Regions from separate parts of the Mesobacillus subterraneus genome, predicted to be linked through region 1. Evidence: predicted binding sites of a transcription regulator. Region 1 holds the regulator's gene; each other region holds the start of a gene.

Region 1 (3,999 bases):
TCGCTACTTCAGCAACAAGCTTAGCACCCATGTTTTCGAATGCATCTTCAAGCTCGATTTCTTTTGCGATTGTTACGCCATCGTTCGTGATAAGCGGTGAACCGAATTTCTTCTCAAGAACCACGTTGCGTCCCTTTGGTCCAAGAGTTACTTTTACTGCATTTGCAAGAGAGTCAACCCCGCGAAGCATCGCGCGGCGTGCTTCTTCACTGAACTTAATTTCTTTTGCCATTGTAGAAAGACCTCCTCAGAATTTTTAATTTATATGTTATCCCACTACACTTTTGTTAGTGTCTAGCTCGAGCGCCTAGTCCCTCGAGTCGCTTGTCTAGCTGCGGCTCCTAACTCCTCGAGTTGCTTCGGTCCAGCCAATGAAGTCAAAGAACGACTTCACTGTCAGGACCTCCAGCGCTTGTCGGATTTGGGCAGTCGCCTGCGCTTTTCTATTCCACTACTGCTAGAATGTCGTTTTCACGTAGGATCAGGTACTCAGTTCCCTGGTACTTCACTTCTGTGCCTGCGTATTTTGAGAAGATAATGCGGTTACCGACTTCAACTTCAAGAGCAATGCGCTCACCGTTTTCAAGTACACGGCCAGTTCCAACAGCTACGACTTTACCTTCTTGAGGTTTTTCTTTCGCTGTGTCGGGTAAAACGATACCGCTTGCAGTTTTTTCTTCAGACTCAACAAGCTCGATAATAATGCGATCTCCTAGTGGCTTGATCAAGTGAAACAACCTCCTCAAATTATATGTAGAATTTTTTATTAGCACTCTCCTCGATAGAGTGCTAACACAATTTATATAATAATGAATCTCAATTTTTTTTGCAAGTGTGAAGCCTAACTTTTTTTATAAAATTCAGCAGTTAAATCTAACCTCTTTCCCTTCGACAGCAAGTCCTATATTTCGTGCTTTGGAAGTATGCCTGGCAAAAAAAGGACACCTTAAAGAGTATGCCAGTTCAAAGGAATTTTAACCAAAACATTCAAATGACACCCTGATATTTGAACTTTCCTGATGATTACTAGTAAAATGGATAGATAACATTCTTTATTAAAGATTTTATGGCATACACATAAACCGATCCGAATAGAAGGAGATTATCCTATTGAAAAAGGAATACTGGTACGTCATTATTGCCTATATTGCCATGCAGCTTTCTAGCTTGATTGGCATCCCGATTGTTGCCATTATCGGAGCTGCAATGGGAAAAAGCCTTGAGGAAATGGAGACACTCTCAATTCCATACTGGCTCGTAATCAGCTTTTCACTGACACTTGTGATCGTGCTTCTGCTTCTAAGGAAAGAACGCAAGACAGAGGCTGACCTACGTGATGCTTCATCTCCGGCAAGTTCTGCTGCCTGGGCTTTCGCAGGTGTATTCCTTGCTCTGTTCGCACAATCAATAGCTGCCAACATCGAAAATATGCTTGGCATCGAAATGGGCTCGGAGAATACACAGGAAATCATTAAACTGATTGAAATGTTCCCAGTCATCATTTTGGTCAGCTCAATTATCGGCCCAATATTAGAGGAAATCGTCTTTCGTAAAATCATATTTGGCAGTCTGCATAAGAAAATGAATTTCTTTTTCTCCGCGCTGATCAGCTCTGTCATTTTTGCGCTTGCGCATATGGAGCCGGAGCATGTGATCCTGTACTCAGCGATGGGCTTCACCTTTGCTTTCCTTTATGTCAAAACGAAACGGATCATCGTGCCGATAATCGCCCACGTTACTATGAATACAATGGTTGTCCTGCTTCAATCTGTATTTAGGGAAGACATTGAGAGAATGATAAAAGAAGCAGAGAAAATTCAAAGCTTTATTGGGGGATTTTAAGTTATGAAGCAATCGCCTTTATTCTCAGGCATTGTCTACATCTTGTTAGGCAGCTTGTTTACCTATTTTGCCATCCAGAATGTAACCGAGACAGGCTGGGGATTCTTTAGCTATTTACTTGTTGCCCTAGCCACGTTCGATTTTGGATCAGGCATTAGAATGATCATGTTCCATTTCAAACTGAAGAATGTACAGAAAAAATAGCTCCTTCAGCAAGGAGCTATTTTTTTATTCCACTGATTCAGTTGTTTCCGTATCTGTTGGATAATGTTTTAAGAAATAAATCAATGACTGCAATTCAACCGCCAAATCAATGTGATGGATTCTGATGGAAGGCGGCACATTCAGCCTTGCCGGCGTGAAGTTCAGAATTCCCTTGATATTCGCCTGCACCAATCGGTCTGTTATCGGCTGTGCTACCGCTGAAGGAACAGTCAAGATAGCCACCTGGATTCCTTCCTCGACGACAACCCTGTCAAGATCATCCATGTGATACACTGCCACGTCGCCGATCTTCGTGTTAACCTTACCAGGATCCACATCAAAAGCAATCTCAATTTTAGTATTATTGTTTTTTGAAAAATTATAATTCAAAAATGCTGTTCCCAGATTACCGACACCAATCAAGGCAACCTTCGTCAGTTCATCCTGATCCAATGTCTTACGGAAAAAGGAAAGCAGGTAATTCACATTGTAGCCGTATCCCTTTTTACCTAAAGCTCCAAAGTAGGAAAAATCTCTTCGGATTGTTGCTGAATCCACTTTTACCGCTTCACTTAGCTCCGCGGATGATACCCTTTGCTTTCCTGAAGAATGCAAGTTCAATAAGAACCGGTAATACAGTGGCAAACGTTTTGCGGTTGCCTGCGGAATCTTCATAGCATCATTCGTCATTCTCCATCCTCCACCCTGTCCGTATTTCTATCTCAACTTTTCTTCTCTCTTGAAATCACCGTTTTTACCGCCGGTTTTTTCGACCAGATACGTCTTGCCAATCACCATGCCTTTATCAACGGCCTTGCACATATCATAAACAGTCAGCGCACATGCTGAAGCTGCTGTTAACGCTTCCATTTCTACACCTGTATTCCCTTTTGTTTTTACAGCTGCGGCGATATTTAAGATATAGTCATTACCATTTTGCTCCCAATCGAATGAAAGGTCAATCCCTGTCAAAGGAATAGGGTGGCACATTGGGATGATTTCAGATGTCTTTTTTGCTGCCATGATGCCCGCTACCTGCGCGACAGCCAGTACATCCCCTTTTTTCATCTTATTTTCAGTGATTCTACTATATATATCTTCGTTCACGGTTATGCTTGAATGGGCGACTGCTGTGCGGACCGTCTCTGGTTTTTCACTGACATCGACCATTTTCGCTCTGCCCTCTTCATTAAAGTGAGTAAATTCTGCCATATGTAAGCTCCTTTCTATCAAATGATACACTATTTTGTCAAACTTGTGTGTGAACTTTGTTTCAGTATTCACAATACTCAGGGTTACACTATCCCCCTATCGCAGTTCACACATATTGCCGTGCCTATATTATTGAGTTACACTATCTCTAAGGCAATAGAGGTGAAAAATAATGATTTTATTACAGGTTAATCAGCTATCAAAATATTTTGCTGCTGATCTTATTTTATCGAATATAAAGTTTGAAATACAGACCAACGACCGTGTCGCGCTTGTTGGAAGGAATGGCGCAGGAAAATCAACCCTGCTGAAGATCATCGCCGGGTATGAAGCTCATGATGGCGGTGAAATCATCCGTCCTAAAGGGACAATGATTGGCTATCTCGCTCAGAATACCGGACTTGAATCCGAAAAAAGCATCTGGGATGAAATGCTGGCTGTTTTTGACCATCTGCACAGCATGGAAAAAGACTTACGCAGATTGGAAGAAAAAATGTCGGATCCTGACATTCTCTCCAACCAGACAGAATACGACAGGGTTTTGAAAGATTATGACTTGCTTCAGGTTCAGTTCAAGGAAAAAGGCGGCTACCAGTATGAAGCCGATATTCGTTCCGTCCTGCACGGTCTGAACTTCCATTCTTTTGATTATTCCACAAAAATATCCACTTTAAGCGGTGGACAGAAAACTAGACTCGCATTGGCGAAGCTTTTGTTGACCCGTCCGGATATTTTGATTCT
Region 2 (3,999 bases), 900 kb from region 1:
GACGATGTTCTCACCATTTACTGTGACTGCCTGCCCTGTCCCAACAGGAAGGGAATGATAATCAGCCACATTGATTCTGACTTTTGTCATTTGCATTTCGATTCATCCTCTCTATTCAACCGTTACGCTGCGGATTTGATAATACTTTTCTTTTATTCCATTATCTTGAATCGCTTCCTGCCATGGCTCGTTATAGCGCTCCAATGTCTTATCCAGTCTTTCATTCAACTGCTTTCTCATGTTTTCATCAGCGAGGACTTCTTTGACATGTTCAAGTCCCATTCTTTCAGACCAAGGTGCAGTTCTTTCAAGATAGGCAGCTGTTTCACGATAGTATTGAAGGTACGCTCCTGTTATTTCCAATGCCTCTTCTTTTGTCTTGACAGTATCAAGCAGGTCGGCAGCACGCAGATCAGTTCCGCCATTTCCGCCAATATAGATTTCCCAGCCGCCATCGACTCCTACAAAGCCAATGTCCTTAATTCCGGACTCCGCACAGTTTCTTGGACAAGCAGATACTCCCATTTTGACTTTATGCGGTGTATCAAGGCGCTCAAACTTTTTCTCGAGCTGTATTCCAAGACCCATAGAATCCTGGGTGCCAAACCGGCAGAACTTTTCGCCTACACAGGTTTTTACTGTGCGAAGCGTTTTTCCATAAGCATATCCGGATGGCATCCCCAGATCTTCCCACATTGCCGGAAGGTCATCTTTATTGACACCGAACAAGCCAATCCTCTGTCCGCCCGTCAGTTTTACGAGTGGAACATTGTACTTCTCGGCAACTTCTGCAATTTTCTTCAAATCTGCAGCAGTCGTCACGCCGCCATACATTCTTGGCACAACAGAATATGTTCCATCCTTCTGGATGTTGGCATGCATCTTTTCGTTAACCAGCCTTGAATCGCGTTCATCTTTATACCCATCATAGTGAACCATTCCAAGATAATAATTGATTGCCGGACGGCATTTTGAACATCCTTCCTCCTGGGACCAGCCGAGAACGTTCATGACTTCCCTGACATTGGTCAAACCCTTAGCCCTGATTTCAGCCACTACTTCATCTTTGCTTAAAGTCGTACAGCCGCAAATCCCTGCCTTTTTCGCGGAAGTATCATACTGATCACCAAGTGTGAATGCGAGGATATCGGATATGAGCGATTTGCATCTTCCGCAAGAACGTCCTGCATTCGTGCAGCCACCCACTTCGTCAACCGTCGTCAATTCATTAGTCCGGATTGCTTCGACAATCGTTCCTTTTGTGACGCCATTGCAGCCGCAGACAAGCTCGTCATCGGCCATCGCCTTTACATCGCCCGCTTCTCCGCCACCGCCGCAGCATCCGCTTGCTTCTAGAATCGACACGCTTGTCATGCCGCTAATGTCTTCTCTTTTCGTCAGCATTCTGAACAGGCGATTGCTGTCCTTTGTGTCACCATAAAGCACAATCCCGGCAATCATGTTGTCTCGAATGACAATTTTTTTGTAGATTCCATCAAACTCATTGTGGACCTTGATTGATTTCGTTCCTTCGTCATCGCCGATTTCACCTGCAGAGAACAAATCACAGCCAGATACCTTCAGCTGAGTCCCGCAAATCGTTCCTTCATATGGATTCGTTGGGATTCCTGCTAGGTTAGCAGCAAGTACTTTTCCCTGTTCATAAAGCGGTGCGACAAGACCATAGACGATTTCCCTATGTTCAGCACATTCCCCGACAGCATAAATATTCGGAACATCTGTCTCCATATAATCATTGACGACAACTCCTCTGTTGACATAGATGCCGTTATCCTTTGCCAGCTGTACATTCGGCCGGATTCCAACAGCCATGACAATAAGATCAGCCTGTATTTCGGAACCATCTGAGAATCTAAGTCCTGTTACCCTTTCCTCACCTAAAATTTCCGCAGTCTGTTTTTCAAGCAAGAAATTCATACCCTGGTTTTCCAGCTCTTTTCTCAGCATTCCTGAAGCTGTTTCATCAAGCTGTCTTTCCATCAGATGCGGCATCAAATGGACAACATCGACTTCCATCCCCAAATTCAGCAAGCCTCTCGCAGCTTCCAGGCCTAACAGCCCACCGCCAATTACAGCGGCCTTTTTATACTTCTTGGAATCTTTGATCATCATTTCACAATCGTGGATGTCACGAAAACCGACGACTCCCTTTTTATCCGATCCAGGCACTGGAAGAATAAACGAGCTTGAGCCTGTAGCGATGATCAACTCATCATAATCTAGTAAACGTCCTTGATCAGATATTACCTGTTTCTTCTGTTTGTCTATCCCGACCACTGCTTCTCCTGTATAAAGCTGGATGCTATTACCCTTATACCAATCCCAGTCATTCATGATAATGTCTTCGATCGACTTATCTCCCTGAAGGACTGTGGATAACATGATTCTATTGTAATTTGGATGAGGCTCATTCCCGAAAATAGTGATATCATATCCATCTGGCTGGAGCTTAAGCAGTTCTTCAATCGTCCTGACTCCTGCCATTCCGTTCCCTATCATGACTAGTTTCTTTTTCATCTCGTTTGTCCTCCCATGGTAAAAGCTTTTGTTCCGGAGTTTTCATTAATGATATTTCCTCTATGTTTAAATTGTATTGTGATTTAAGTCTCTTGTTTGTGAAGTTCGTCACACTTCAGGTTAAGTTTGTGCATTATTTCACAAATACTTCAAAATTAGAAATTTCCACCTTTCTAATGAATAGCAGTTATGTCACAGCTAAAATTGGGTATTGTACATGTAATGGAATTAATGTAAAAGGAGGCAGATTTCATGATCATTGTTTATATAAGTATCGCTGTGATCGTGGCAGCCCTGGGTTATCTTGGATATGTTGTCTATAAAACATATAAAGATGCCAAGCCAACGATTGATAGCCTTCAGGAGACAGCCACACGGGTCCAAAATAAAACGAATGCAATCAAGGAAGAAACTGATTCACTCAAGTTTAAACAGCAGAAGCTGATGACTGATTTTGAAAAGAAAAAGAAAGCTGTCAACACCGTTGTTTTTTCAGTAAAACAAACACCTGTTGAATTCAAGAACGCTCTTGTTGCAAAACCTGTCACAGAGCTTGAACAGAAGTATAAAGCAAGACAATGGAACCGAAAGCGCCGCAACAGAACAATACAGCCACAATAAAACAGGGCAACCAGCCCTGTTTTTTATTTTGCCTCTGCATGGTGTCTTTGTACCTATACCCTCCCTCCAATTAATTTCCCAACCAGACTATAATCCAGGATAATAAACGCTGATGCTGTCGAGACGAATAATTAGGAATTTCGTACGATTTACGAAATTATTTTTAATGATTATTATGTATAAATATACAAAAAATATATCGGAGGAATACATAAATGAAGCATAAAAAGATTATCTCTGGTGTAGTGGCTGCAAGCTTGCTGGCCTCCTCACCATGGACTCCCGCGCTTGCCGATTCACTCAAGTGGAATTATGTTAATGCATATGAGGAACAGGACGGCAGCTTATTCAACAGCGAAAACTATGATTTTATGAAATTCTCGGAAATCGGCGACAAGCTCGCACAAATCGAGAAGCAATCCAATCGTGTGAAAGTCGAAGTAAAAGGCCAATCATCCAAAGGTCAGCCCCTTTATGTCGTGACGATTGCTGCACCTGACACTCAGGGCAAGTTCGGCAAAATTCAGGCTTTAAGAAAACAAATGTTCATAAACCCTGGCAAAGCACAGGATTGGATTGAAAATAATCCGGACTTCAAGGTGCCAATCATGATCAATGGCTCCATTCACGGCACCGAGTTTATCGGCAGTGATGCTGTCATGCAGCTGATCGAGCGCTTTGCACTTGAAAATGACGACACAACGAAGACAATCCTTGAAAATAATATCTTGATCTTCAATGTTGTCCAGAATCCTGATGGCCGTATCGATGCTACACGTTTCAACGGAGAAGGAATCGATTTGAATCGTGACTTCATCACCCAGTCACAGCCGGAAACCC
Region 3 (3,999 bases), 2.2 Mb from region 1:
CAAGTCCAAAACCGAGGGACCCAAATAATCGTACATTTCCATAATTGACTCCGGCCTTGCTTGTGTACTTTAAGGAAATACTATCTGATAAAGGAATAATCGCACTTTGAAAAATCGCAAGAACTGTCGCTATAGTTATGAACAGTGAAAAACCCTCGAAAAATATATAACCCAAAGCGGCGATCCCTGTTATCAAGGTTGTTAATGTAAGCAACACATTATGGGAATTTTTCATGTCGGCCAGCATTCCCCAAAAGGGCTGGAAGAAAATCATGATCACTGGACCAATGGACAGGATAATCCCAATCTGATAACCATTTAAGTTTTCAACTTCGCTTAAGTAGACACTTAATAAAGGGAATAAACTACCTATGCCAAAAAACACAAAAAGATAAAAACCCTGCAAAGTAAAGATGTTGCGCTTGACGTGCTTGTCCATTTAAATCCTCCATACTTACAAATTATAGAGTTATATTTTACCACTATTTTAATATAAGAATAGACCCTTTTCTTTTATGCATGATAAAAGGATAAATAAAGCGTTTTCAATTTTTGCAGGTCATGATAAAATAATATTGCTAATAGGTGATCAGACGTCTGCTCACTATTTTTCCATTACCATCTTGCTATAAGAGGCGGTGAAAACATGAAAGAAATCATCTTAAGCTTAGTTGCTGGTTTGATCGTAGGAATACTTTTTAAGTTCCTTAAGCTTCCTCTTCCTGCACCTCCTGTTCTAGCGGGTGTCCTTGGAATTGTGGGTGTTTATTTAGGTGGAGTTGTCGGGGAATGGATACTGAATTCCTTTAAAGGGTGACAGGTGGAACATATTAATAGGCTCTTTTCGTAAAGCTTCAAATTTTACTTAACAAAGCCTAAGCCTCATCGAAATGAGCCAGTTTCCTTAAAAATTGGAGCTACCTTATATGTTTTTTTACAATCAATGCGAAAATAGCGATAAGAAAAATCCACGGATCCCTCCGCGGATTTTTAATTTTGTTTACATTCGCTTGAGTGCATTTTGACCATAGACTGATTGGGCTGCAGGTTTATTTTTTTCGCCAACTACTCCTTTGGCATTCAGGTATACATATAGAGTGCCAACAAAAAATGCTCCACCAATAATGTTTCCTAATGTAACAGGAACTAGATTGTATATACTTCCGGCAAGGCTGACAGTTTCAGGGTGGGGAACAAAGAGTGCAATCGAAAAGAGGACCATGTTAGCAACACTATGTTCGAATCCTGACACTACAAAAGCAAAAACCAAAAGCATCATGACTCCTATTTTTGCTCCATCTCCTTTTACATTTAACGGTACCCATACAGCAAGGCAAACAAGCCAGTTACAAAGAACTGCACGAAAGAACAATTGATAAGCAGGTGTGTTCATTTTCATGCTCACAGTTTCCATCATGTAGTGGGATTTTTCTGGCGATATAAAAAGACCCGACATCATAATGAGCATTCCGAAAAATACTGCTCCTAACAAATTTCCTGAATAACACGCAATCCAATTTTCAATGGTATCCTTCCATGTCGTTGCTTTTTTTAAAGAACTGATTGTCATCATCATTGTGTTGCTTGTAAATAATTCTCCCCCGCCGTATAAAATCAGGACAAGAGCCAGGCCGAAAAAGATCGAGCTAGCGATAGGTGTCGCAGCTGAATGTGAATCATAGAAGTATTCACCAAGCCGGTATGAGACCATGATGCCAAAACCGATATAAACACCAGCAAGCGCTGCCCGCAACAAGTACTTTGCTTTTGATTCCCTAAGATACTTCTTCTTTTTTAAAGCTGTGGCAATAGCTACTTCGATTGGCTGTTCACTCATTTTTAAGACTCCTCTATTTGTGAATAAAGTCACATTTTTGCTGTTAGATTAATCTTAAACCTCAAATCCAGGTTTGTTAATAGTAAACACGATGAACTGTTTATGTCCATTTTCGAAGCGTTTTCATCCCTTTTATAAAGCGTTTTTAATATAATCGGACTCCTAATACTATTCACATATAGGGGAATTCCTTTATATGCTAAGTGGATTTACTCATAATTTTAGAAAGAAAGAGCCTTTTAAAAAAGGCTCTCTTTGAAAGCAATACAAGTATATAAGGCGCAACCGCCTCGATCGGCACCGACAAGCGCTTCCCGACTAGATCGCCAAGTCCTCCCAAAAGCTACCGCTTTCGGTCGTGCGATGAATCGCTTCTAAGCATTCCTTATCCTGTGGCTGGAGGGTCTAGCAATTGGTATGACTCGGAGATTCGACTTGTGAGTTCTTCGACCTCACCTGAGCAAACCGAAATTTTGTATAGTAAAGCCGGCTGCCCAGCAACGCAGACACTGAAGACTCCTACAAAGATGCGCTTTTTACTTCTGCCTGTGCGGAGCTGAAGTTTCGGAGTATCAAGCATCATCCCTTATAATACGCTCATCAATATGTTTTTTGTTCATCTTGTTCAATAGCTTCCGGTGCTCTTTGGACTCAAATATAATACTGAAATCATAGTCTTCCGGATAAAGCTCTGAAGCAGGCAGATTCAGCTTAAGGCGCTTATTATTAACCTCGACTTTACGGTCCCTGACCTGGACTAGATAATTCCCCCGACTGTCTGGTCCCTTAAAAATCACTCCCAGCTCTCCAGTGCTCAGTACATGTACACTATCCCCCATATCAAATCGTTTTACCGGCTTCTCCTTATCCGCAGAAGACTTCATTCTTTTGTGTCTGTTTGCTATGATTTGCTGCTCTCTTGCATTCAGCTCCATCGGGTCATTCTCGAATATGGCAGTATAACCTTTCTCGGATTTGTAAGTTATTTTATGGGCCCTTTCAATCAACTTTGGATGGATGCCCAGTTTCAGCGCAATCGCAAAAGCCTGGCTCTCGCCGCCCGTCCCGATTCGCAGACGGTAAGTAGGCTTCAGTGTTTCAAGGTCGAATTCCATAGAACCGTTCATGAAATCCTCATGATTGTCGGCAAAGTCTTTTATCTCGCTGTAATGAGTTGTTGCAAATATAGTCGCTCCTTTATTGTTCAGGTTCTCAAGTATGGCTGCAGCAAGGCCCATCCCTTCTCCCGGGTCAGTTCCAGATCCCAGCTCATCCAGAAGGACAAGCGTTTTATCATTGGCCTCCTTTAAGATCTCTATAATATTGACAATCCTAGAGCTGAATGTACTTAGATTCTGCTCGATGCTTTGACCATCGCCTATATCGACAAGCACCTTATGAAAAATCCCTGATAAGCTTCCCTTTTCAACCGGAAGAAGCAATCCGCTTTGTGCCATCAACGACAGCAGTCCTGCTGTTTTTATGGACACGGTTTTACCGCCAGTATTTGGCCCGGTAATGACAAGAGCATGATAATCCGTTCCAATTTCAATGTTTAAAGGAACCGCTTTTCCACCTAGAAGCGGATGGCGTGCTCCATTAAATAAAATGATTGGGTCTTGATGAATTTCAACTCTCTTGCCATCAATAGACCGGCAATATTTTGCTTTTGAAAACAGATAGTCATAATGACCCATCGTCTCCATGGCCATTCGGATTTCTTTCTCTTTTCCCTCAGCCAATCCAGTCAAGGCAAAGAGCACTTTCTCAACTTCCGCTTGCTCTTCTAAATACAGCCACTCCATTTGATCCTGGAACGAACCTATTTCTTCAGGTTCTATAAATAGAGTTGAGCCTGATGCTGATGTATCAAGTACTGACCCTCTGACCTTTCCACGATATTCCTTTTTCACAGGAACAACATACCTGCCGTTTCTTTGGCTGATGACAGCTTCTTGAAGAAATGGTTTTATTTTCGCAGATTTTAGCAGTTGGTTAAGCTTCTCTTTTAAACGATCTTCCTGTATTCCAATTTGTTTCCGAACCTTCAATAGTTCCCTTGTTGCGTAATCATCAATTTGGCCATTACGGATACATCGTTGTATCTCAGCAGCAAGTTCGGGAAGTTCTTCAATCGCAAAGACATATGCAGAGACTCTAGG

Evidence for each region. The regulator Rex, encoded in region 1, represses fermentation and respiration genes when NADH is low (regulators of the CRP and FNR family bind a similar motif). The targets are predictions, from matches to a motif close to TTGTGAAATATTTCACAA.
Region 2: the regulator Rex is predicted to act here: its motif matches at 2,665-2,682, upstream of nirB (nitrite reductase large subunit NirB).
Region 3: the regulator Rex is predicted to act here: its motif matches at 1,855-1,872, upstream of LC048_RS08125 (formate/nitrite transporter family protein).

What each region holds. Positions count from the first base shown of each region.
Region 1 is NZ_CP129019.1:4,158,333-4,162,331, forward strand. It holds gene groL (chaperonin GroEL) at 1-232, opposite strand, end outside; gene groES (co-chaperone GroES) at 444-728, opposite strand; gene LC048_RS21620 (CPBP family intramembrane glutamic endopeptidase) at 1,111-1,842, shown strand; gene LC048_RS21625 (YdiK family protein) at 1,846-2,046, shown strand; gene LC048_RS21630 (redox-sensing transcriptional repressor Rex) at 2,071-2,736, opposite strand; gene moaC (cyclic pyranopterin monophosphate synthase MoaC) at 2,764-3,258, opposite strand; gene LC048_RS21640 (ABC-F family ATP-binding cassette domain-containing protein) at 3,431-3,999, shown strand, end outside.
Region 2 is NZ_CP129019.1:3,258,546-3,262,544, forward strand. It holds gene LC048_RS16925 (nitrite reductase (NAD(P)H) small subunit) at 1-96, opposite strand, end outside; gene nirB (nitrite reductase large subunit NirB) at 112-2,538, opposite strand; gene LC048_RS16935 (DUF948 domain-containing protein) at 2,791-3,159, shown strand; gene LC048_RS16940 (M14 family zinc carboxypeptidase) at 3,375-3,999, shown strand, end outside.
Region 3 is NZ_CP129019.1:1,588,937-1,592,935, reverse strand. It holds gene LC048_RS08135 (MFS transporter) at 1-439, opposite strand, end outside; gene LC048_RS08130 (XapX domain-containing protein) at 647-817, shown strand; gene LC048_RS08125 (formate/nitrite transporter family protein) at 1,001-1,837, opposite strand; gene LC048_RS08120 (endonuclease MutS2) at 2,410-3,999, opposite strand, start outside.